Regions from separate parts of the Fusobacterium sp. DD2 genome, predicted to be linked through region 1. Evidence: riboswitches for the same ligand, from Rfam matches in the RefSeq annotation. Region 1 holds a riboswitch; the other holds the start of a gene.
What was found. A riboswitch is a leader RNA that binds a small molecule or an ion and turns the genes downstream of it on or off. The one in region 1 is predicted to bind cobalamin.
Positions count from the first base shown of each region.

Region 1 (11,583 bases):
GAAATATGCAAGTGCATCATCACCACTTACAGATTTCTTAGATCTAGGTGATAACAAATGAGTTACTACTATGAATTAGAGAAATGGAAAGATTTTGATTATAATAAATATTTTGACAGTGTAACAGATGAGATGATTGTTAATAGCATATCTAAAGATCACTGCTCAGTATATGATTATTTAAATCTTTTATCACCAAAAGCTCAAAACCATTTAGAAGAAATGGCAGTAAGAGCTGCAAAACTTACTAGACAGCATTTTGGAAATGTAATATCTTTATATCTTCCAATTTATGTATCGAACTACTGTACTAGTAACTGTATTTATTGCGGGTTCTCAAAGAAAAATCATATAAAAAGACGTCATATGAAGATGGAAGAGATTGAAAAAGAAGCAGAAGAGATAGCAAAGAGTGAAATTCAAAATATATTACTTCTTACAGGTGAAGCAAAGGGACTTATAAGTAAGGAATATCTAAGAGATGCAATAAATGTATTAAAAAAACATTTTACATCTGTATCAATAGAAGTTATGCCATTAGATGAAGATGAGTATAGCTATCTTAAAGGATATGGACTTGATGGACTTACTGTTTATCAGGAAACTTATGACGAAGTTAGGTATGCACAGGTACACTTATCAGGTGAAAAGAAAAATTTCAGATATAGACTTGATACACCTGAAAGAGGGGCAAAAGCGGGATTAAGAACTATAGGAATAGGGGCCCTACTTGGACTTGGAAACATAAGAGAAGATGCTTTTAGAACTGGTTTACATCTAAAATATTTAATTGATAACTATCCAAATACAGATTTTAGTATCTCTTTCCCAAGAGTTAATAAAGCTGAAGGGAATTTGAAAGATAGCTATAGTGTAAATGATAAAACATTTGTTCAAATTATTTTAGCTAATAGAATTTTCCAACCTAAAGCTGGAATAAATCTATCAACAAGAGAGAGTGCGTTTATGAGAGACCACCTTTTAAACCTTGGAATTACTAAATTCTCTGCTGGTTCAAGAGTTGAAGTTGGTGGTTATTCACATGAAAATGAATCTACAGCACAATTTGATATTACAGATAGCAGAAACGTAGAAGAAATCGTAGCAGCTATAAGAGCTCATGGTCTTGAACCTGTGTATAAAGACTGGGAGACTTTGGTATGAAAATAGGGATAGCAGGTGTTGGTGGCATAGGGTCGAATGTCGCTATGCACCTTGTTAGATCAGGATTTACAGATTTTAAGTTTGGAGATTTCGATAAGATAGAGGAATCAAATCTCAATAGACAGTTCTATTTTCAGGATCAGATAGGGAAATATAAGGCTGAGATGTTATGTGAAAATTTAAAAAGAATAAATAAAAAAGGTCATTATTTTTTTTCCGTTATTAAATTTGATAGAGATAACATTAAAGATTATTTTTCTGATTGTGATATTATAGTTGATGGATTTGATAAAAAGGAGTATAAATCTCTTTTGGTGGAAGAGTTTTATAATAGTGGAAAGTTACTAATATGTGTATCTGGAATTGGTGGAAAGAATACAGAGAGTATAGTCACAGTAAAAAAGGGAAACAATTTTTATATTGTTGGTGATTTACATAGTGACATTGATAATTATGCAACTTATTCGCATAAAGTTTGTACGGTAGCTGCAAAAGTTGCAGAGATTATATTACAGGTGGGATGTGAGAATGATTAGAGACAAAATCATACCAAATGGTTTATATGGAATAACAGGGGAAAAATTTAGCAATGGAAAAAGCAATTTCCAATGTGTTAAAGAGATGATAAAAGGTGGAATAAAAATAATTCAATATAGAGAAAAAGATAAATCTATGAAAGAAAAGATAAAAGAAGCAAAGGCAATAAGAGAGCTATGTAGAGATAATGGAGTACTGTTTATTGTCAATGATCATGTAGATTTAGCTTTACTTGTAGATGCTGATGGAGTTCATGTAGGGCAAGATGATATGACACCAGCAGATGTTAGAAAACTCGTTGGAAAAGATAAAATAATAGGCCTTTCAACACATAGTCCTGAACAGGCATTCACTGCTTATTATAATAAGGATGTTGACTACATAGGTGTAGGGCCGATATATCCAACTACAACTAAAGATACAGAACCTGTTGGCCTTGATTATCTGGATTTTGTAACTAAGAATATAGATATGCCTTTTGTAGCTATAGGTGGGATAAAAACTCACAATATAGATGAAATCATATCTAGAGGCGCACACACAATCTGTATGGTTAGTGAAGTAGTTTCAAATGATAACATTGCAGAATTTGTTAAAGAGTATATAGGGAAGATTACTTTATAAATAACGAAGGGCTGTTGTATTTTCAACAGCCTTTTTATTTTAAAAACATATTAAGTCCGATAATCAAATATATAAAAAATGATTAAATAAATAAAAAACAGATGCATAGCATTAAAATGCTTTGTATCTGTTGTTATTAGCTTTTAATTTTATGAATCATACTCTGTAAAGTTATTTCTTTTCAGTGTACTGATAACTTTTCTTACGTATAACTCTCCCTCTTCAGAATATGATGCAAGACCCTGAGCTATCTCCTCTGGGCTTTTATTTTCCCTTATAAATCTTCTCAATTTTTTATATGGATTTCCTCTTGAAAGAGTAAGAACAATATCTGCAACTGACTCCTTTATAGAGTTATACTTTTTCAGATGTGGTCTAAATCCATCTGCTCTTGATCCTTTAGCAGGAATACGCGGTTCATTTGGATTAGTTGACCATATACCGAATAGATTATTCCCTTCTTTAAAAAATCTTGATGTTCCCCAGGCACTTTCTAAAGCTCCCTGAGTTAATATAAGAGATGTTGGATATATAAGAAGTCTATCATCCAGCTCTTTCCATTTTCCATATGGAACTCTATACTTTTTAAATAGAGATTTTGCATATCTATATTCTTTTTCACTAAGAAACTCTTTTTTAGATAATTTTTTAACAATCTGTTTATTATGGTTTATTTCACTATTTACAACTTCAATAGCTGGTAGAAGAAGCTCTACAAATACCGTCTTCTTTTGATTCATAGTAAGTGAATTAAGGTCTAAATTTACATTTGAAAAAGAGTATAAATCTTCTGTGTTCTTATATTTTTCTATATCCTCTAGACTATTTAAACTTACATTTTTGTACTTTATTTTAGGGATATCGCTAGTACTGAATTCAGGTAATTCGAATCCAAGAGCCTGGAAACTCATTACTGTAAACAGGACAAAAAATAAACTGCTTAAAATTTTATTTTTCATTCTTTTCTCCTTAAAATTTAGTTTTTAAAAGTATAGCAAAAAATCCAGTAATTGTAAAGTCTAGATAGGACCCACATTATTAAAGTCCGATAATCATATTTATAATATAAAATTTATTTTATTAAAAAAGATTTAAAAAAATACACTCCAATCTTTATTTTTAAAATTGGAATGTATCTTAATTTTCACTATTTATCTTTTAAAAAAAACTTATAATATAATTTTCCACTTCTATATCTATAAGCTTATTACCACTTTTGACATCATACTCAATTTCCATTAGTTTTCTAAGTTTTGATTTAAGATGTTTATCGTCAAAGAGATTAACATTTTTAAGTTTTAGAAAAACTGGATATGGGTGCATAGCTCCTCTATCATTTGCAAAATAATCTTTTATTTCATCATAGACATTGTCTTTAAAATTATTATATGAAATGTTTCTACTACATCTATCTGTTTTGATAAGAAGAGTAAGTTTGAGATACATTATTAGCTCATCTGCAATGAGATACATAAACAGAGGATATAGATTTTCTTCTTTAAGATACCTTAAAAGATTTTTATAATCATGGGTTAGAAGAAAAGTCTCTATAAGATTTTTCAGATTTGCCTCATGATTTATTGAAATAATATTTTTTATTTTTTCCAGAGAAAAAGAATCTCCATCTAAAAAATTTTTAATTTTATCTATTTCATTTTTTAATTTAAAGAAGTCATCTCCAATCAGATTCTGAAGTGTTTCTGCTTCTGTTTGTGAGATATTCAATGTCTGTTGAATATAAAATAAACTTGCCTTTTGTTCATTTTCTTTTCTAAAACAGATAACTTCTGCAATATCAGTAAAAGCATTAAGGACACGTTTACCTATCTCATTTGTTCTTTTACCATAGTCATTTAAAAACTCTTCATATACAATAACTACTTCTTTCTGTGCAAGATTATACATTTTAAGACTTTTACCAATATCTGCTAAATTTTTACAATCCTCTGCTCTTTTTAAAATAATTAGTTCGTGAGGAGAGAACATTGAATTTGTAGAAACTGAGTCAAAAAAAGATGAAATATCATCTGTTGAACCATCAAAAATTTTCTCCCTAATACCTGGATATTTATTTTTTATTTCACCTATAATCTCTTCATATTTAATTTGAAGTGGAGCTGTATCTCCATATAACAAATATAGCATAATTTCACCTTTCCAAAAACTGATTTATAATAAATCATAACACAATAATTGAAAAAAATAAAGCTTGATAGAAATATATTATCAAATTTGATATACTATAAATATAAATGATAAAAGAGATGGGAGAATTATGAATACAAAGAGATTTACGTCAATTACAATAAATTTAGTTTGCGGACTGGCCTGGGTGTTACCAGTGTATTTTTTTGCAAGAGATTTTTTCCATATAGATAAGATTAGGGAACTATCTCAGCAAAATATTTTAGATGTACTGTTCTTTTCAGTAAAACAGAGTTTCTACTCTACAGTTGTAGCTTTTCTTATTGCACTTATCCCAGCGTACTATTCAGCATACAAAAGAAATTTTCTGACAAAACTAATAAATGGTTTGATATTTATACCATTCTTTTTTCCAGTGATATCAGTTGTCACTATTTTCTCCATTGTATTTAATATGGAGATATTTAAAGAGATGAATATACTATATAGTTTAAAGGCTATTGTTATTGCTAATGTATTTTACAACTCACCAATATTTGTAAAGTATATAGGAGAGGGATTGAAGAGAATTCCAAAAGAGATAATTGAAGCTATGAAAGGAGATGGTGCTGATAATATTACTATCTTTTTTAGAGGTCAGCTTCCACTTATTATGCCACAAATATTTAGAGGGTTTATACTGGTATTTACATATTGCTTCTTAGGTTTAGGAATTGTATTATCATTAGGTGGAATTAAATATTCAATAATAGAAGTTGAAATTGCAAATACACTGATGAGTGGTGCTAATTTTTCAAAGGCTATGTATCTTGGTATAATTCAGGTTATTGTATTGATAATCTTAAACCTTTTTGGAATTTTTATAAAAGAATATGAGCTTACAGGAAATCCTGAGAGTAAGAGACTTAACCCTGTTCTGGGAATATACTCTTTTATCTATGCAATACTGCAATATGCAGTAGTAGCATTTTCATTTCTATACTCTTTTGTAAATGTCATTACTGGAAAATTTACTATAAAAGCATATGAGAATCTATTTTCTCCAGATTTTATAGAGGACTATGCAGTTGTTGAAAGCCTTTTTAACTCACTGAAAATTTCAATAGTAGTAAGTGCTATTTCAGTAGTTTTAATATATATAATTATAAAGAATTATAATAGATTTACAGATATTTTAATATTTTCAAATTTGGGTATTTCAGGAGCATTTTTGGCAATAACTTTATATTACCTAAATGTCTTATTTGATATACCACTTGCATTTCTTTTAATACTTGGTTATCTGATTGTTGTTATTCCAATAGGGTATTCATTTATGTATCAGTATGTTAAGAAGTTTCCAAGAGAAGTACTTGAGAGTGGAGATTTAGATTGTAAAAACTCATTACAACGTTTTATATATGTTGAGTTTCCAATTTTAAAGAATATATTTTTATCAGCCTTTTTACAGATATTTGCAATTGTATTTGGAGAATTTACTATAGGATATACTATGCAACTTGAGGATATATTTCCAGTTGCTTCACTGGTAAACTACTCACTTGTTTCCAATAAACAGTATATGGAAAGTTCTGCCTTTACCTCTATTATAATTGCGATAATTTTATCAGCTTTTATTCTTGGAGAATATCTAAAATCTGAAGACTAAAAATAAAAGGATGTGGTGTATTGGGGATTTCACCAGAGGTTCAGTTAAAGAAGATAGTAAGTAAATTAGAAAAAAGAGAAGTAAAATATGAAAAAAATAATTTAATAGGAAATCTTAAGATAGACTATTCAAAAGTTTTAAGCAAAGAGCAACAGATTGCACTTCATTGTTTAAAAGGCCAATATCTTGTAATAGCGGGAGCTGGTTCTGGAAAAACCAGAACAATGGTCTATCGTACTGCTTATTTAATTGAAAATGGTGTGTTACCAAGCCAGATTCTAATGATAACTTTTACAAGAAAAGCAGCTGAAGAGATGAGAGAAAGACTTCTTGGAATACTTGAAACGAAGGAAACAAAAGTCAGGATAATGACTTTTCACTCTCTATGTGCAAAGATAATTTTTAAGAATAAAGCACTATTTAATATAGAGGAGATGCATATACTTGGAGATGACCAAAAGAGAGAGATTATAGAAACACTTTTTCATGAAGAGAAGATTGGTAATCTTAAAATCGCTTTAAAAGATGTTGAAGAGTATATTGAAGCGAAGGAACTAAATAGAGAAATCCTTATTGACAGTAAACAAAAAGAGGTATCACAGAGTATATATGAAAAGTTCACTAGTAAGAAAGAGGAAAATAATCTCTATGAATTTGAGGATTTAATAAGAAAAGTTAATGAGAAATTTATGGAAAATAGAAATTTTCTTGAATATATTCAAAGAGGTATAGAGTATCTCATAGTTGATGAGTATCAGGATAGTAATGATGAACAGAGGAGACTTCTCAAATTACTTGTTGGAAAAGAAAAAAATCTTATGGTAGTTGGAGATGACTTTCAAAGCATATATGGTTTTAGAGGGGCAGACTTTACTAATATTTTAAAATTTGGAAAAGACTTTCCAAATTCAAAGCTAATCAAACTTCAAACAAATTATAGAAGTAAAGAGGAAATAATCAACTATACAAATAAGATCTCTAAAAGCATGAAGATTAAATATAATAAAAAAGTTATTGGAACTGGGAATTCAGGTGGAAGGATATTTAAAAATCAATTTATAAATGAGGAAAAGCAGTGGGAATATCTATGTAAGAAAATTATGAATCTGCACCTGTCTGGAACTTCATATAGTGAGATAGCTATTTTATATAGAAACAGATATGGAGTAAAAGGACTATTAAAATATCTTACATCTAATGGTATTCCATATCATACAAAAAGTGATGAATCCTCAGATGGAGTAGCACTGCTTTCAGTACATAGTTCAAAGGGACTTGAATGGGATGTGGTATTTTTACCAACAATGATGGAAGGGATATTCCCATCATTTAATAATGAGGAAGAGTTAGAAGAGGAAAAAAGATTATACTATGTTGGATGTTCCAGGGCTAAAACTAATTTATATCTTTTATATCCTAAGTTTTATTATGAAAAAACAGGGTATTATGAGAAGAAGTCCAGGTTTCTTAATTATTGACAGATTAAATAGCATCTATAAATAATAGATATAACAAATGACTTATTTAAGTGGAATTCAGAAATAATATATATGGTTCAAAATGGATAAATGCTTGACGTAATTGATGCATATAGAGTATAATAATGTAAAATATATAAGTATGCAGTTTTTTTAAGTAAAAGGGAATTAAGTGAAAATCTTATACGGTCCCGCCACTGTGTTGATGACGAAAGTATCATAGGCCCACTGAGAAATTGGGAAGGGGATATGAGTAGGATGAATCTAAGTCAGGAGACCTTTCTTAAAAAATATTTGACTATCCTGCGGGGACGGGAGGAGAATGAGTATAGTAAATAATTAGGGTACTAAAGTTAATTAATAAAGATAAATATTTTGGGATTTTATTCAGATGTAATATTTGGATAACAGTTTTAATGTTATTTATCTTGATTATTTTGGTGCCTTTTTTTATTTTCAAATGGGAGTGTTGTAATGAAACATAGAAATATCATGATTGTAGGTACCTCATCAGGTGCTGGAAAAAGTATTACAGTTACAGGATTATGCAGAGTTTTTAAAAAAGATGGAAATAGTGTTTGTCCATTTAAATCCCAGAATATGGCATTGAATTCTTTTGTTACAAAGACTGGTAGAGAAATGGGTAGAGCGCAGGTTGTTCAGGCACTTGCCTCAGAAATAGAACCTGAAGCATTTATGAATCCAATTCTTTTAAAACCAACTACTGATAGAAAAATTCAGGTTATTGTAAATGGTAAGTCAATTGGAAATATGAGTGGAATAGAGTATGGAAAATTTAAGACTTCTTTAAAACCTGAGATAATGAAAGCATATAATCATATTAGAGAAACTTATGATATAAGTGTTATTGAAGGTGCTGGAAGCCCTGTTGAAATAAATATAAAAGAGGAAGATATTGCAAATATGAAGATGGCAGAGATGGCAGATGCCCCTGTTATTTTAGTAGCAGATATAGATAGAGGTGGAGTATTTGCTTCTATATATGGAACAATTATGCTACTTTCTCCTGAAGAAAGAAAAAGAGTTAAAGGTGTAATAATCAACAAATTCAGAGGAGATGTCAATATCTTAAAACCTGGATTAAAAGAGATTGAAGATCTGACTGGAGTTCCTGTAGTAGGAGTTATGCCTTATAGCAATATAGATATAGAAGATGAAGACAGTGTAACTGAAAGATTTAGAAGTTTAAAAGAAAATAAAGGGATTGAAATATCTATTATAAAATTAAAACATATGTCTAATTTTACAGATTTTGATGCATTAAAAATTGCAGATGATGTAAATATAAAATATGTAACATCTCCTAAGGAACTTGGAAATGAAGATATAATCATTCTTCCAGGGACAAAAAATACAATAGAGGATTTAAAAGAGATTAAAGATAATGGAATAGCTACTGAGATTATAAAAGCCTCTAAAAATGGAAAAATTGTTATAGGTATATGTGGTGGATTCCAGATGATGGGAGAAAAAATAAAGGATCCATATGAGATAGAAAGTTCAATAAAAGAGATTCCAGGTTTAGGATTACTTGAACTTGAGACAGTTATGGAAAAGGAAAAAAATACAAGACAGTATAGTGGAACACTAAAAAATTGCAGTGGATTATTATCAGGTCTTGAAAATGAAAATATAAATGGATACGAAATTCATCAGGGAGTAACTAATGGAAAAGAGACTCAGATTACTGGTGATGATAGAGTAGTTGGTGTTGTAAAAGGTGATAATATTTTTGCAACTTATATTCACGGAATCTTTGATAATGAAAAAGTTACCCGTAATATCTTAAACTTAGTAAGAGCTAAAAAGGGATTGGATATCCAAGATGAGGGAATGACATTTGATGAGTATAGAATGCATGAACTTGATAAGCTTGAAAAGATAATGAGAGAAAATATAGATATTAAAAAAATATATGAGATAATAGGTGATTAATGTGGATTTTTTATTTAAGTATAGCATAGCTTATGTTTTGGATTTACTGTTAGGAGATCCTCATTGGTTTCCTCATCCAGTTAGATTTATTGGAAAACTTATAACTGGGCTTGAAAAACTTCTATATAGATTTAGTTGTAAGAAGTTTACGGGAGGAGTTCTTGCAATACTTACTATTGGAATAACATTTGTTGTTTCATATTATCTAGCTAAAATATCTCCTATATTAGAAATATTCTTTTTATATACTACCCTTGCTACTAAGAGTTTAGCAGATGAAGGATTTAGAGTATGTAAGGTTCTTGTTGATGGAGATATGGAAAAAGCAAAAAAAGAGCTTTCATATTTAGTGAGTAGAGATACAGGAAATATGGATGTAGTACAGATTACAAGAAGTATTCTAGAAACAATTAGTGAAAACAGTGTAGATGGAGTTATATCTCCAATGTTTTATGCTTTTATAGGAAGCATGTTTTCTGTTGGTGGAGTATCACTTGCTCTTCCATTTGCAATGGGATATAAAGCTATAAATACACTTGATTCAATGGTTGGATATAAAAATGAAAAATATATGGATTTTGGAACTGTATCAGCTAAAATTGATGATGTTGCAAACTTTATACCTGCAAGACTTGCAGGTGGAATATTTATTCCTATATCAGCATTTTTATTACATTACAACTATAAAGGTGCATGGAAGATATTCTTCAGAGATAGATTAAATCATTCAAGTCCAAACTCTGGTAACTCTGAAGCTGCTTTTGCAGGAGCATTAGGAGTACAGTTTGGTGGAAAGACTAGCTATTTTGGAGTAATACATGATAAACCAACTATTGGTGATAAATTAAAACATTTTGGAATACCTGATGTTAAGAAGGGAATCAGACTTCTATATGTTACATCATGGGTAGGAATGGCATTTTTTATTTTCACATCTAGAGTGGTAATGTATTTTATATAAGGAGAGAAATATGGATTTACATGGAGGAAATATTTATAGACTTGCCAGAGAGGGAAAAAAAGAGATATTGGACTACAGCTCTAATATAAATCCTTTAGGAGTACCTGAAAAATTTAAAGAGGCAGTTATAAATAACTTTGACAACTTAGAGAGATACCCAGATCCAGAATATATCGCTTTAAGAGAAAGTATTGCACAGTACAATGGATTGGATCTTAAAAATACAGTAGTAGGTAATGGAGCAACAGAGATTCTATTTTTATATACGCAGGCACTGAAACCTAAAAAAGCATTAATCGTTGCACCTGCATTTGCAGAATACAAAAGAGCTTTGGATTCAATAGGGTGTGAAGTTTTATATTATAGATTATCACATGAAAAGAACTTTACATTTAACTTAGAGGATTTCTTAAAAAACATACCACAATGTGATCTGGTTATAATATGTAACCCGAACAATCCAACTGGAATATTTATTCCATTGGAGGATATAAAAAAGATAAACAATGTGTTAAAAGCAAAGAAAATAAAACTTTTTATAGATGAGGCATTTATAGAGTTTATCAAAGGATGGGAAGAGTTTACAGCGGCAAATCTTAAGGATAAAAATATCTTTATCATGAGGGCTCTAACTAAATTCTTTGCAGTGCCAGGAGTAAGACTTGGTTATGGTATCTATTTTGATGAAACTATAGAAGAGAAATTAAACATGAAAAAGGAACCATGGAGTGTCAATTCATTTGCAGAGATTGCAGGAAGAGTTATGCTTAAAGATAGTGAATATATAGAGCAGACAGAAGAGTGGATAGATAAAGAGAAAAAATGGTTCTATGAAGAGTGTTGTAAGATAAAGAATATAAAAGCTTACAAAACAAATACAAACTTTATGCTTATAAAGCTGTTGAAAAGTACAGCTATTGAAGTTAAGGAAAAAATGCTTGAAAAAGGAATTCTTGTTAGAGATGCTTCAAACTTTGAAGGATTAAACGAGCATTTTATAAGACTTGCAATAAAAAATAGAGAGAATAATATAAGAGTACTTAATACTCTCAAAGAGGTGGTAGAATGAA
Region 1 is NZ_JADRHM010000015.1:20,617-32,199, reverse strand. Features, by position in the region: gene IX290_RS03880 (thiazole synthase) at 1-61, shown strand, start outside; gene thiH (2-iminoacetate synthase ThiH) at 58-1,164, shown strand; gene thiF (sulfur carrier protein ThiS adenylyltransferase ThiF) at 1,161-1,700, shown strand; gene thiE (thiamine phosphate synthase) at 1,693-2,325, shown strand; gene IX290_RS03860 (glucosaminidase domain-containing protein) at 2,475-3,284, opposite strand; gene IX290_RS03855 (hypothetical protein) at 3,484-4,470, opposite strand; gene IX290_RS03850 (ABC transporter permease subunit) at 4,601-6,118, shown strand; gene IX290_RS03845 (ATP-dependent helicase) at 6,139-7,596, shown strand; cobalamin riboswitch at 7,719-7,897, shown strand; gene IX290_RS03840 (cobyric acid synthase) at 8,071-9,552, shown strand; gene cbiB (adenosylcobinamide-phosphate synthase CbiB) at 9,554-10,513, shown strand; gene cobD (threonine-phosphate decarboxylase CobD) at 10,524-11,582, shown strand; gene IX290_RS03825 (cobyrinate a,c-diamide synthase) at 11,579-11,583, shown strand, end outside.

Region 2 (11,583 bases), on a different contig from region 1:
AGTACTCAATTCCAGGATTTTCAAGTCCAACACAATTTAACATACCAGATGGAGTTTCAGCTATTCTTGTCCCATAGTTTCCATCTCTTGGTTCCAATGTAAGACCTTTTATTCCTATTCCTCCTAAAATATTAGGATCAAAATAATCCTTATATTCCATTCCAAATCCAAAGCATCCAGATGATGTTACTAATGGATTTTTAAAATCAACTCCTAAAAAATTTATTCCTAAACTGCTCATTTTACCTCCATTCTAATTTCCACAACATGTTTCTGTCTTTTCTTTTGGATTCATCTCTACTATTATTGTTGAATCAAACACTGGACCATCGTGACACACTTTTTTCATTCCATCTTTTGTCTTAATTGAGCATCCTACACAGGCTTTTACACCACATGCCATTCTTGCTTCTAAAGATACAAAGCACTTTATATTATTTTCAGTTGCAATCTTAGCAACGCTTTCCATCATCTTTTCAGGACCACATGTATATACTAAATCATATCTCTCTTTTTCTAAAAGCTCTCTCATTTTCATGTCCACTCTTCCATGTGTACCTTGGCTTCCATCATCAGTAGTAATATGAGTAATTATCCCTTTCAAATCTATATTATCAAGTATTTTTAAAGCTCCTCTGTTTCTTCCACCAGCTATAAAGGTGATATTTGAACCAAGGTTATTAAGTTCCTCAAGCAGATATTTCATAGGTGCTATTCCCATTCCACCACCAATTACTAAAACTTTTTTCCCAGTACCCTCTTTAATAAAACCATTTCCTAAAGGTCCTTGAATATTTATATAATCTCCTGTTTTAGCTGCAGAAAGGTCTTTAGTTCCCTTTCCTTTTACCTCATAATAGAATTCTAAAACTGATTCCTTCTTATTTATATAGTGAATGCTGATTGGTCTTCTTAAGAATACTCCACTATTTTTACACTGTAGCATAAAAAATTGTCCTGAAACAGTTTCAGGTATTGCCTTTGTTCCTTTTAACTTCATCAGATACATATTTTTTGCCACTTCAACATTCTCTAAAATTTTACAATCTTCTAGAAACATTTATCCTCCCAATATCTTACTTTATTTCTTTCCCGCAGTAATAACAATATTTACCATGTTTTGTTACAATAACTTTATTCTCTGTCTTTTCAAAATGAGTAACACATTTTGGGTTACTGCATACAACTTTATCGTTATATTCTATCTCATCTTTATCTTTCTTTATATCCAATGAACTTCCAGCAAGAGCTAGTGCATACATAGCTTCTCTTACAGGGACTCCATTAGCTGCCTGTTTAAAATATAAGGCATGTTTTGAATCATCTAAATCAATATCAATTTCATCTACTCTTGGTAAAGGGTGTAATATAATCATATGATCCTGACATTTTCCTTCAATATCTTTCTTTGATATTTTATATACACCAGATACTTTATTATAATCCTCTATGCTGTCAAATCTTTCTCTTTGAATTCTAGTCATATATAGAACATCTATCTCTTTAAGTATCGGCTCATATTTATCTGCTATATGATATGGAATTCCAACTTCATCTAATTCCTTCAATATATAATCTGGAATCTGTATTGATTCTGGTGCTACAAAATAAAACTCAGGTTTAAAATGTTCCAATGCTTTTGTTAATGAATGAACTGTTCTTCCATATTTAAGATCTCCAACAAAGGCAATTTTTATATTATCAAGTCTTCCTAATTCTTTTCTTATTGTGAAAAGGTCAAGAAGTGTCTGACTAGGATGTTCATTTGCTCCATCTCCAGCATTTATAACTGGATGTTTAGATACAGATGCAGCAAATCTTGCAGCACCTTCTATTTTATGTCTCATGACAATTACATCTGAATAAGCTTCAACTATTTTTATAGTATCTCTTAGGGACTCACCTTTTTTCAGTGATGTAGCATCTGGTGATTCAAATCCAAGAACCTTAGCTCCTATTCTATATGCTGCTGATGTAAATGATAATCTTGTTCTTGTAGATGGTTCGAAAAAAAGACTTCCAACTATTTTCCCATTTAACAGTTCTGGATTAGGATTTTGCACTAATTTTTCTGCAACATCTAATACTTCAAGTATCTCTTCTTTTTCAAGTTCTTTAATGGATATAAAATTTTTCATTTGGTTCTCCTTTTACTATTTTTTCCTAAAAAAAACTAAAAAAAAAGGAATGAACTATCGATACCGATAGTATTCATTCCTTTTATAAAAAAATATTTAATTTTAAAAACTTTATCATACACTATAAAAGCTCTATAAAATAAGGTAAAGATAGCACAACTAAACAGAAAATTCGAAACAATTTTTGACATAACTATCCCTCCTTCATTTATATATCCTGACTATAATAGCACATATTTACTTTTTTTTCAAGAGTTATTTTTTTAAAAATTCTACAAGTTCATTTTTATATCCATCTATATTATCTATAATAAGGTCTATCTGGTCTTTTGTTAATTTTACACTTTTTGATGGAACTGGAACTCTTGAAAAATCCTCAGTTAATTTTACATTTGTAACTGGGAACATATAATTTTTCTTAACAACTAAATCCTGGAATTCATCACTTAAGATCTCTTCCATAAATTTTTTAGCTGCAGGTTTAACTTCTTTCTTATTAATAAGAGAAGCACCTTCCTGATACATAAATGTTCCATCCTCTAATAAGAAACTATCATATTTATCTGCATCTTCACCTGTAAAGAAAAGATTACTAGTTGCATAACCTATCATCATTGGAGCTTCTCCTACAGTAAATTTAGAAAAAGCTTCTGTCCATCCTGCTTCTGTAGCATAAATAGCTGGCTTTAATGCCTTCCAGAATTTTATCCAATCTTTTCCATAAAGAGCTATACTCCATTGTAAAGTCTCTCTTCCAGTATTTGATACCATTGGATTTTCTACTAAAAGTTTTTTACTTAATTTTCCTAATTCCTCAAGATTTTTTGGTGGATTTTTTATCTCCTGTTTGTTATAGTTAATAGCTAAATAACCATAGTCAATAGGAACTACATAGTTACTATCCATTTTAAATTCTTCTTTTGCTATATTTCCAATATTTTTTGGAACATATGGAAGTATTAGATTTTCTCTTCTTGATATCTCTGTTGTAAGCTCTGTCAATCCAACTACTACGTCAGCTTTTGGATTTTTCTTTTCAAGTTTTAATCTTCCAACTAATCCATCAATAGATACAAATTTAATAGTATCTCCAGTTTTCTTTTCAAATATTGGTCCATATTTTTTCCCAATCCATTTCATTGAACTTGGACCATACACTACAACCTCTTCAGCATTAAGCATAAGCCCAGTTCCTAAAAATAAACATCCTAATAAAATCTTCTTCATCTTTTCCTCCATCCATTCTCGGCATTACCCGACTATGTTCAACGGTCGAACTAAAGTTCCTCTCAGCTCTTACGCTCCCGCTCCCTTAATCATACCACTTTACCCAATCTTTTACAATAAATATATAGAATAAGAAACATTTTACACTTGTAAAAGTTTAAACTATTGGATATACTATAATATATTTATATAGGAGGTATAAATTTGAATAATAATATAAGTGATAAAATTAAAATTTTTAGAACATTAAGCAAAGAAACTATAGATAAAATTTTAGCGTGTTCTAAAATTAAAGAATATAAGAAAGATGATATGGTTTTTTCTGAAAAAGAGGTACTTAAAGAACTATATTTTATAGTTGAAGGAGTTGTTTCTATATATAAACCAAATAAGATGGACGATGGTAAAAAAGTTGTTTATATATTTGGTAATGGAGAGATACTAAATGAAATGGCACTGGATAACAAACCTTCTCTTATTAGTTGTGAGCTTTTAACTGATGGTAAGATTCTTATTATCAATAAAGAGGATTTCAGAAAGATAATGCATAATGATATTGCACTATGTGAAGCTGTAATCAACTCTTTAATTATCAAACAAAAAAGAACAATTCACCAATTAAAAAATATGTCTTCTAAAACAGTAGATATGCTACTTGCTTTTAAACTATGGAAACTGGCTAAAGACTTCGGTAAGAAAACAGAAGAAGGAGTCGAAATTGATTTCGATTTACCAGTAAAATATTTAGCAGAATTCCTTGGAAATAAAAGAGAAACAGTCTCAAGACAGATAAAAGTACTAACAAATAAAAATCTTATAAAAACCAATAAGAAAAGATTTATTATATTAGATTCACAAAAACTTATAAATTATTTCCGTGGTGTTGAAAAATAAAGTATTCCAAATGAAATATTATATATGGTAACCATATATTTAATAAATATGTCATATGTGATTTATATCACTTTTATATAAAGTGCATTTTTATCGCTTTTAGTACTTGACTTTTTAAATCAAACAGTATATAGTTATATTAAAACAAAATATTGCATTTTTAAGGTTCTTAAAAAAGATTAATTGGGAAGAGAGGTATATTCCTCCACGGTCCCGCCACTGTGTTGCTGATGAACGGAATAGCCACTGACTGCATGTTGGGAAGGCACCTAGTAGGATGAAGCTAAGTCAGGAGACCAGCCTTAAAACAATAACTTTGTAATATGTTGCGAGGACAACTATATTTACTCTTTACTGAGATTTAGAATTGTCTTCCAAAATAATATCTGGGTAACGCCCATAATTAATATTTATCAGGAGGATTCAAATGAGAACACTTACGAAACTATTTTTAGGTTCAGCATTATTATTAAACGGAGTGATTGCTATGGCACATTCAGATGGAGCTTATGATCACAGCGATTTCTTCAAAGGAATGGACAAAAACGACAAAGCTGCTATAATGATGGTACACTTTGGTACTACTTTTGATGATACTAGAGCACTTACAATAGACAGAATCAATGAAAAAGTAGCAAAAAAATTCAAAAATGCAGATGTTAAAGAAGCTTATACTTCAAGAATCATCATGAGAAGATTAAAAGCTAGAGGAATTGAAAAACCAAACCCTCAAGAAGTTTTAGATCAATTAAAAGCTCAAGGATACACTCATGTATTAGTTCAAGGAACTAACATCATGAATGGTACAGAAAACGAAAACTTAAACAAAGAAGTTGAAAAATACTCTAAAAACTTCAAAGACATCAGAGTTGGAAACCCATTATTAACTTCACCAGAAGATTACAAAGAAGTTGCAAAAGCAATTGCTAAAAAAATTGGACCATTGAAACCTCACCAAGGTGTTGTTTTAGTAGGACACGGAACTGAACATTCAGGTGGATCAGCTTACGCTGCAATGGATTATGTATTCAACGCTGAAGGATTAGGAAACTATGTAGTAGGAACAGTAGAAGGATACCCAGAATTTGACGACGTAGTTAGAGAACTTAAGAAAAAAGGTATAAAAGATGTTATCTTAATGCCATTCATGTTTGTTGCAGGAGACCATGCTAACAACGATATCGCTGGAGAATGGAATGAAGATCTTCAAAAAGCTGGATTTACAGTATCTAAAGTTATAATCGCTGGATTAGGACAAAACGAAGATATCCAAGATATCTACTTAAAACACATCGACTTTATAACTCACCACAAAGCTGTAGATATGGCTGCTAAAAAAGTTCACTACTCAACTGAAAAAGACTAATAATTTATAAAAGAAAAATACTAGGGTTTAACTTTTATATAAAATAACTTTATACTATTAAAAAAACTATAAAACAAAATTTATAAATATATAAAGATAACCTCCAACTTAATTGTTGGAGGTTATTTTTTATTACTCTTATGCTTTTTTCTTAATCCAGTTCTTACCTTCTACAAGTCTTGATACTAACATTGCTGCAACAGTATCACCAGTAGCATTTATCATTGTAGCAGGTGGATCTACTAAATATCCAATAGTTGCAATTATAGGAAAAGCTTCTGGAGGGAATCCGTACATTGTTACTATAAGCATCTCTCCTATAAGTCCTCCACCAGGTACACCTGACATTACCACTCCACCTATTACTGAAAGGCAGATTGCACTTATATATGTTTCTATTCCTGTAAATGGAACTCCAAAAACTCCAAATAAAAATGAAATCTTTAAAATTGAACTGAATACTGTTCCATCCATATGTGCTGTTGCTCCAATTGGAAGTACTATCTCTCTTATATCTTTAGGTACACCTATATTTTCTGCAGCCTCTAGATTTACTGGTAAAGTTGCTATACTACTTTGAGTAGCAAGAGAAGTAAGTGCTGGTGAAATCAGATATTTCATCCCTTTAACTCCCTCTTTACCTGCTGATATATATCCATATATTGGAAAGATAATAATAAAATATGCAAAACATAATGGATAATAGATTATCATTGCTCTTGTATAAGATCCAATAAGCTGTCCTCCATACTCTCCAACAAGTGCTGCGAAATAAGCTCCAAGTCCAATAGGTGCATAATACATTAAAAGACTTATCATTTTAAGAAATATTTCAGCTAACGAACTAAGTCCATCTCTAACTATTTTTCCCTTTTCTCCAACTAGATTTACACATATTCCAAAAGCTATTGAGAAAATAATCAACGGTAACATATTTTTTCTTGAAATAAGCTCTGGAAAATCTGATACTGTAATAGCTTTAACTATCTGTTCCCCTGTCTGAAATGGCTTTAATGCCTCTGTTGCTGTTAGGTGCAACGATACACCCTGAGCAGGTGGAAACATATTTACTACTACCAGTATTATAAGCCCTGCAACAAGTCCTGTAGAAACAAAGACTAAAAGCAGACTTTTTAATACATTTCCAAGTCTTTTCATATCTGTCATACTTGCTATAGAACTACTTATAGTAACTAAAACAAGCGGCACTACTATAGTAAACATACCATTTATAAAAAGATCCCCAAAAGGTTTTAATACCTTTGCTCTCTCTCCAAATTTTAATCCTATCATACTTCCAATTATAATTGCTCCTATAAGTATAATCGAAAACTTATAAGAGTCCCATAAACTTTTTTTCTGTGTTCCCATAAAACATCTCCTTCAATATTTTTATTTTTTTAATTCTTCAATCAATATTTTTCCAATTTTATTATGTATCTCTATAGCTTCCATATTACTCTGTGCATTTTCTACAAATACAACAGCATCAATAAATCTGTCACCATAGATAATTCTTCCTGCATCATGCTCTGTATTTAAAAGTTCTCCTGTCTTATGATAAAATCCAAACTCTTCATTTTCACTAAGATATAGAGAAAGTTTTGTATTTATCTCCTGTGACTTGAGGAAATTGCTATATCTCTTATTTTTAAGAAGTAATAAAAGAACTTTATAAACATCACCAGGAGTGGTATAGTTATCAAGTCCCTCTTTTTTAGCTTCAAAATCCATCATCTTACGATTAAGTGCTGTCCCTTCAAATCCATAATCCTTAATAACTGTATTTATCCTATCCATTCCAAGATAATCAATTAAAATATTTGTAGCACTGTTATCACTATATGCAATCATAAGCATTGCTAAATCTTCTATAGATAATTTTATTTTGCTTTTAAGTTTAAACAGCACTCCACCATCTACTTTTTTACTCTCATCAATTATAATTTCATTGGATAAAAAATCTTCATCTAAGGCAAGTAGGATATACAGTTTTATTAGGCTAGCTGACATGAACTTTCTATTTTCATTTTTTAAAATTTTATTTCCATTCCAGTCACTTATGTATATTCCAAATGTTCCTTTGTAGCCAGTTAAGATATTATTTATACTCTTTTCACTTAACATTTTTTATCACTTGTACGCATCAGATATTCAAAAGCATTATATATATTTAATATCTGCATTTTTACCCCAATAGGAAGTGCATCTTCATCTAAATCAAATCTGTCATTATGTGCTGGATGAATAATTCCTTTCTCCTCATTTCTTACACCTAAAGTAAAAAATGCTCCTGGAACTTTTTCAACATAATATGCAAAATCTTCCACACCCATATTGGCAACTTTTTTTACTTGAATGTTATTATCTCCTAAAAGATTTTCAGCACTTTCTTTTACCAAATCCACATATTCATCATGGTTAATGAGAGCAACATACCCGTCATTAAAAGATGCTTTTCCATTTCCACCATAAGCTTTTGCAATATACTCAACCATCTCAGATATTCTCTTTTTACCCATCTCTTTCACTGATGGAGACAAAGTTCTCATTGTTCCTGTACATACTACATTTTGCGGAACAATGTTTTCTTTAGTTCCACCATTTATTTTACCAAGATTTATAACTAATGCATCTCTTGCATCTGTATTTCTACTTATTATACTTTGAAGTGATGTAATTATATTTGCCATAACAACTATAGCATCTACACCATCACTTGGGTAGGCACCATGACAACTTTTTCCTTCAACCTCTATTTTTACATCTGTTGAAGAAGCATTAACTGCTCCATATTTTATTCCAATTTTCCCACAATCCAGTTCTTCATCAACATGAAGCCCAAATATACAATTTACACCATCTAAGGCTCCATCATCTATCATTGGTTTTGCTCCACCACTTGTTTCCTCAGCTGGTTGAAATATAAATCTTACATTACATGGAAGTTTATCCTTAACCTGTGATAGTACTTTAGCTACACCTAAAAGAATAGCTGTATGTGCATCATGACCACATGCATGCATTTTACCAATATTTTGAGATTTATACTCCTTATCACTATTTTCTAAAATAGGAAGTGCATCCATATCAGCTCTTAAGGCTACTGTAATCTCTTTATTTTTCCCTTCTATCTCTGCTACAACACCTATTTTACCAATATTTTTTTTATAATTAACTTTCATCTCATCAAGATATTGTGTCACTATCTCAACAGTTTTTGTAAGTTCAAATCCAAGTTCTGGGCATCTATGCAACTGACGTCTTACCTTTTGATAAAAATTTGTATAATTGTCAACTAAATCTAAAATCTCTTTTTCCATTTTTTCTCCCAATATTATAAGTTATTTTAAAAATTCTCCTCTGCATATTGTTTCAGCTTTTCCAGATAATATCAAAAAATAATCATCTTTAACCTCTACAAATAAAACCCCTCCATCAGAGATTGTTTTTATCTTATTACCTTTCATTTTTCCAAGTCTATGAGCTACACCAGCAGATGAACTGCTTCCTGTACCACATCCAAGTGTTCTTCCAGCTCCTCTTTCCCAAGTTTTTATCTGTAAAGTATTATCATCAATTACTTTAACAAAGTTCACATTGGTTTTTCTTGGAAATACAGGATTATTTTCTATTTTTCTACCTAAATCTTCTATATCTACATCTGTAAAATTATCTAAAAATACTACAGTATGTGGGACACCAACTAATACACTTGAAAATACAATCTCTTTCCCATCAACTGTTATTTTCTCCTCTAACGCTTCCTCTTTACTAGCTAAACAAGGAACATCACTTGCTTTAAAATTCATTTTATTAAGTTCAACTTCAAGATTTACCACTTCATCTTTATCATTACATTGAAGTTTTACCACTTTAATACCTGCGTCTGTTTCAACAGCTATCTTTTTTTTATCAACAATTTTTTCATCATAAACAAATTTTGTAAAACATCTGATTCCATTACCACACATTTCAGCTCTGGTTCCATCTGAATTGTAAAAATTCATTTTTACATCAGCTATTTTACTTTCACTACAGAATATCATCCCATCTGCACCAATACCAAAATGTCTATCACATACCTTTTTTGCAGTTTCATTCCACTTATCACTTTTTTCAACAAATCCATTGATTAATATAAAATCATTTCCTGCACCTTGTAATTTTGTAAATTTCATTATATCCCCTCACTTTATTTGTCGCTACTTAAATTCTATCAATAACTTTCTATAATTGCTAGAATGCAAAGTTTTTAATTTTCTATTCATATATTTTTCTCTAAATACTTATTATCCGGTATTTAATATTTTTTTATGTTCATACTTTACGAATTTCTAATGAATTATAAATCATATTTTAATAAATCTTCATATGTTTCTCTTCTAATAACAAGCTTATCCTTACCATTTTTTACAAATACAACTGGTGGTCTTGGAACCTTGTTATAGGTATTTGCCATTGCATAACCATAAGCACCAGTTGTTGATATAACAAGGAGATCTCCTACCTCTCCTTTTGAAATTTCAATATTTTTAATCAAAACATCTCCAGATTCACAGCATTTACCTGCAATGGTAACTACCTCTTTTTCTTTTTTATTGAGCTTATTTCCAATTTCAGCTTCATATTTAGCCTGATACAGTGCAGGTCTTATGTTATCTGTCATTCCACCATCTATAAAAATATATTTTATTCCACCATAAGTCTCTTTTTTACCACCTATGGTATAGATAGTTGTTCCAGCATTTGCAACAATACTTCTTCCAGGCTCAATATATAAATTTTCTATTTCTACATTTTCCTCATGTAAAATCTTTTCTGTATATTTTATCAGGGAAGTCATAAAATTCTCTATCTCTAAAGGTCTATCACCTTGGCTGTAATACACTCCAAAACCTCCCCCTAAATCCAAGTCCTTTATCTCTATTCTATACTCTTCTTTGAATTTTTTACACTGTTCAACAAGAGTTTTAATCTCTTCAAAAAACGCTTCTGTATCAAATATCTGTGATCCTATATGACAGTGAAATCCTCTAAATATAATATTCGAGTCATTAGCAAGTCTTTTTACTATAGTTACAAAATTTTTATCAAATATAGATTCTCCAAACTTAGAATTATGCTTAGAAGTTTTTATATATTCATGTGTGTGTGCATCTATCCCAACATTTATTCTCAATAATGCATCTATTTTCTTATCTCTTTCCTTACATAGTTTTGATAGTTTTTCAATTTCACCTTTTCCATCTACAATAATACTTCCTATATTATAATCAAGGCACATATTTAACTCTTCTATGCTCTTGTTATTACCATGCATATGGACTTTTTTCATATCTATCCCACTATTATGTATCAGGTATAGTTCGCCACCTGAAACGGCATCAATATCTATACCATACTTATCAACTATTTTGCACATCTCTTTACACAAAAAAGCTTTAGAAGCGTATACTATTTTTCCATTAAACAGTTCACTTTTAAAATACTTTTTATACTTATTTATATTTTCTTCAATAAGTTCAAGATCCATAACATAAAGTGGTGTCTGATATTTTTCAGCTAAATCTGTTACCTTAATTCCACCTATAGATAATACTCCATCTATATCTTTCATAGTTCCAAAATATCTCATCTTTCCTCCATTCCTATATAAGAAAATAGCTCTCTATTTTGTTCATAGAAAGCTATTTACAATATAGATATTATTAACTTTTAGAATATCTCTCCTAACATACATCTAACAGATCCGCCACCATAATATTCTATTGTGCTCACATCTGCACATATTATCTCAGTATCTTTTTCAACTTTTTCAATCTGCTCTTTAGTCATTGAATTATAAGCAGTTTTAGAGATAACAATATATCTTTTTCCATCTTTTCCTAATACTTCTAGCACATTTCCAAGAAAATTCTTAACCTGTTCAAGCGATATCTCAATTATCTCCTTATT
Region 2 is NZ_JADRHM010000040.1:6,078-17,660, forward strand. Features, by position in the region: gene IX290_RS07270 (dihydroorotate dehydrogenase) at 1-241, opposite strand, end outside; gene IX290_RS07275 (dihydroorotate dehydrogenase electron transfer subunit) at 254-1,060, opposite strand; gene pyrB (aspartate carbamoyltransferase) at 1,077-2,138, opposite strand; gene IX290_RS07285 (thiamine ABC transporter substrate-binding protein) at 2,394-3,365, opposite strand; gene IX290_RS07290 (Crp/Fnr family transcriptional regulator) at 3,570-4,259, shown strand; cobalamin riboswitch at 4,406-4,579, shown strand; gene IX290_RS07295 (sirohydrochlorin cobaltochelatase) at 4,687-5,625, shown strand; gene IX290_RS07300 (dicarboxylate/amino acid:cation symporter) at 5,764-6,996, opposite strand; gene IX290_RS07305 (serine hydrolase) at 7,018-7,752, opposite strand; gene IX290_RS07310 (amidohydrolase) at 7,746-8,948, opposite strand; gene dapF (diaminopimelate epimerase) at 8,970-9,806, opposite strand; gene lysA (diaminopimelate decarboxylase) at 9,971-11,263, opposite strand; gene IX290_RS07325 (citrulline utilization hydrolase CtlX) at 11,344-11,583, opposite strand, start outside.
Region 2: it holds a riboswitch for cobalamin, as region 1 does, so the genes downstream of both, IX290_RS07295 (sirohydrochlorin cobaltochelatase) here and IX290_RS03840 (cobyric acid synthase) in region 1, are expected to answer to the same signal.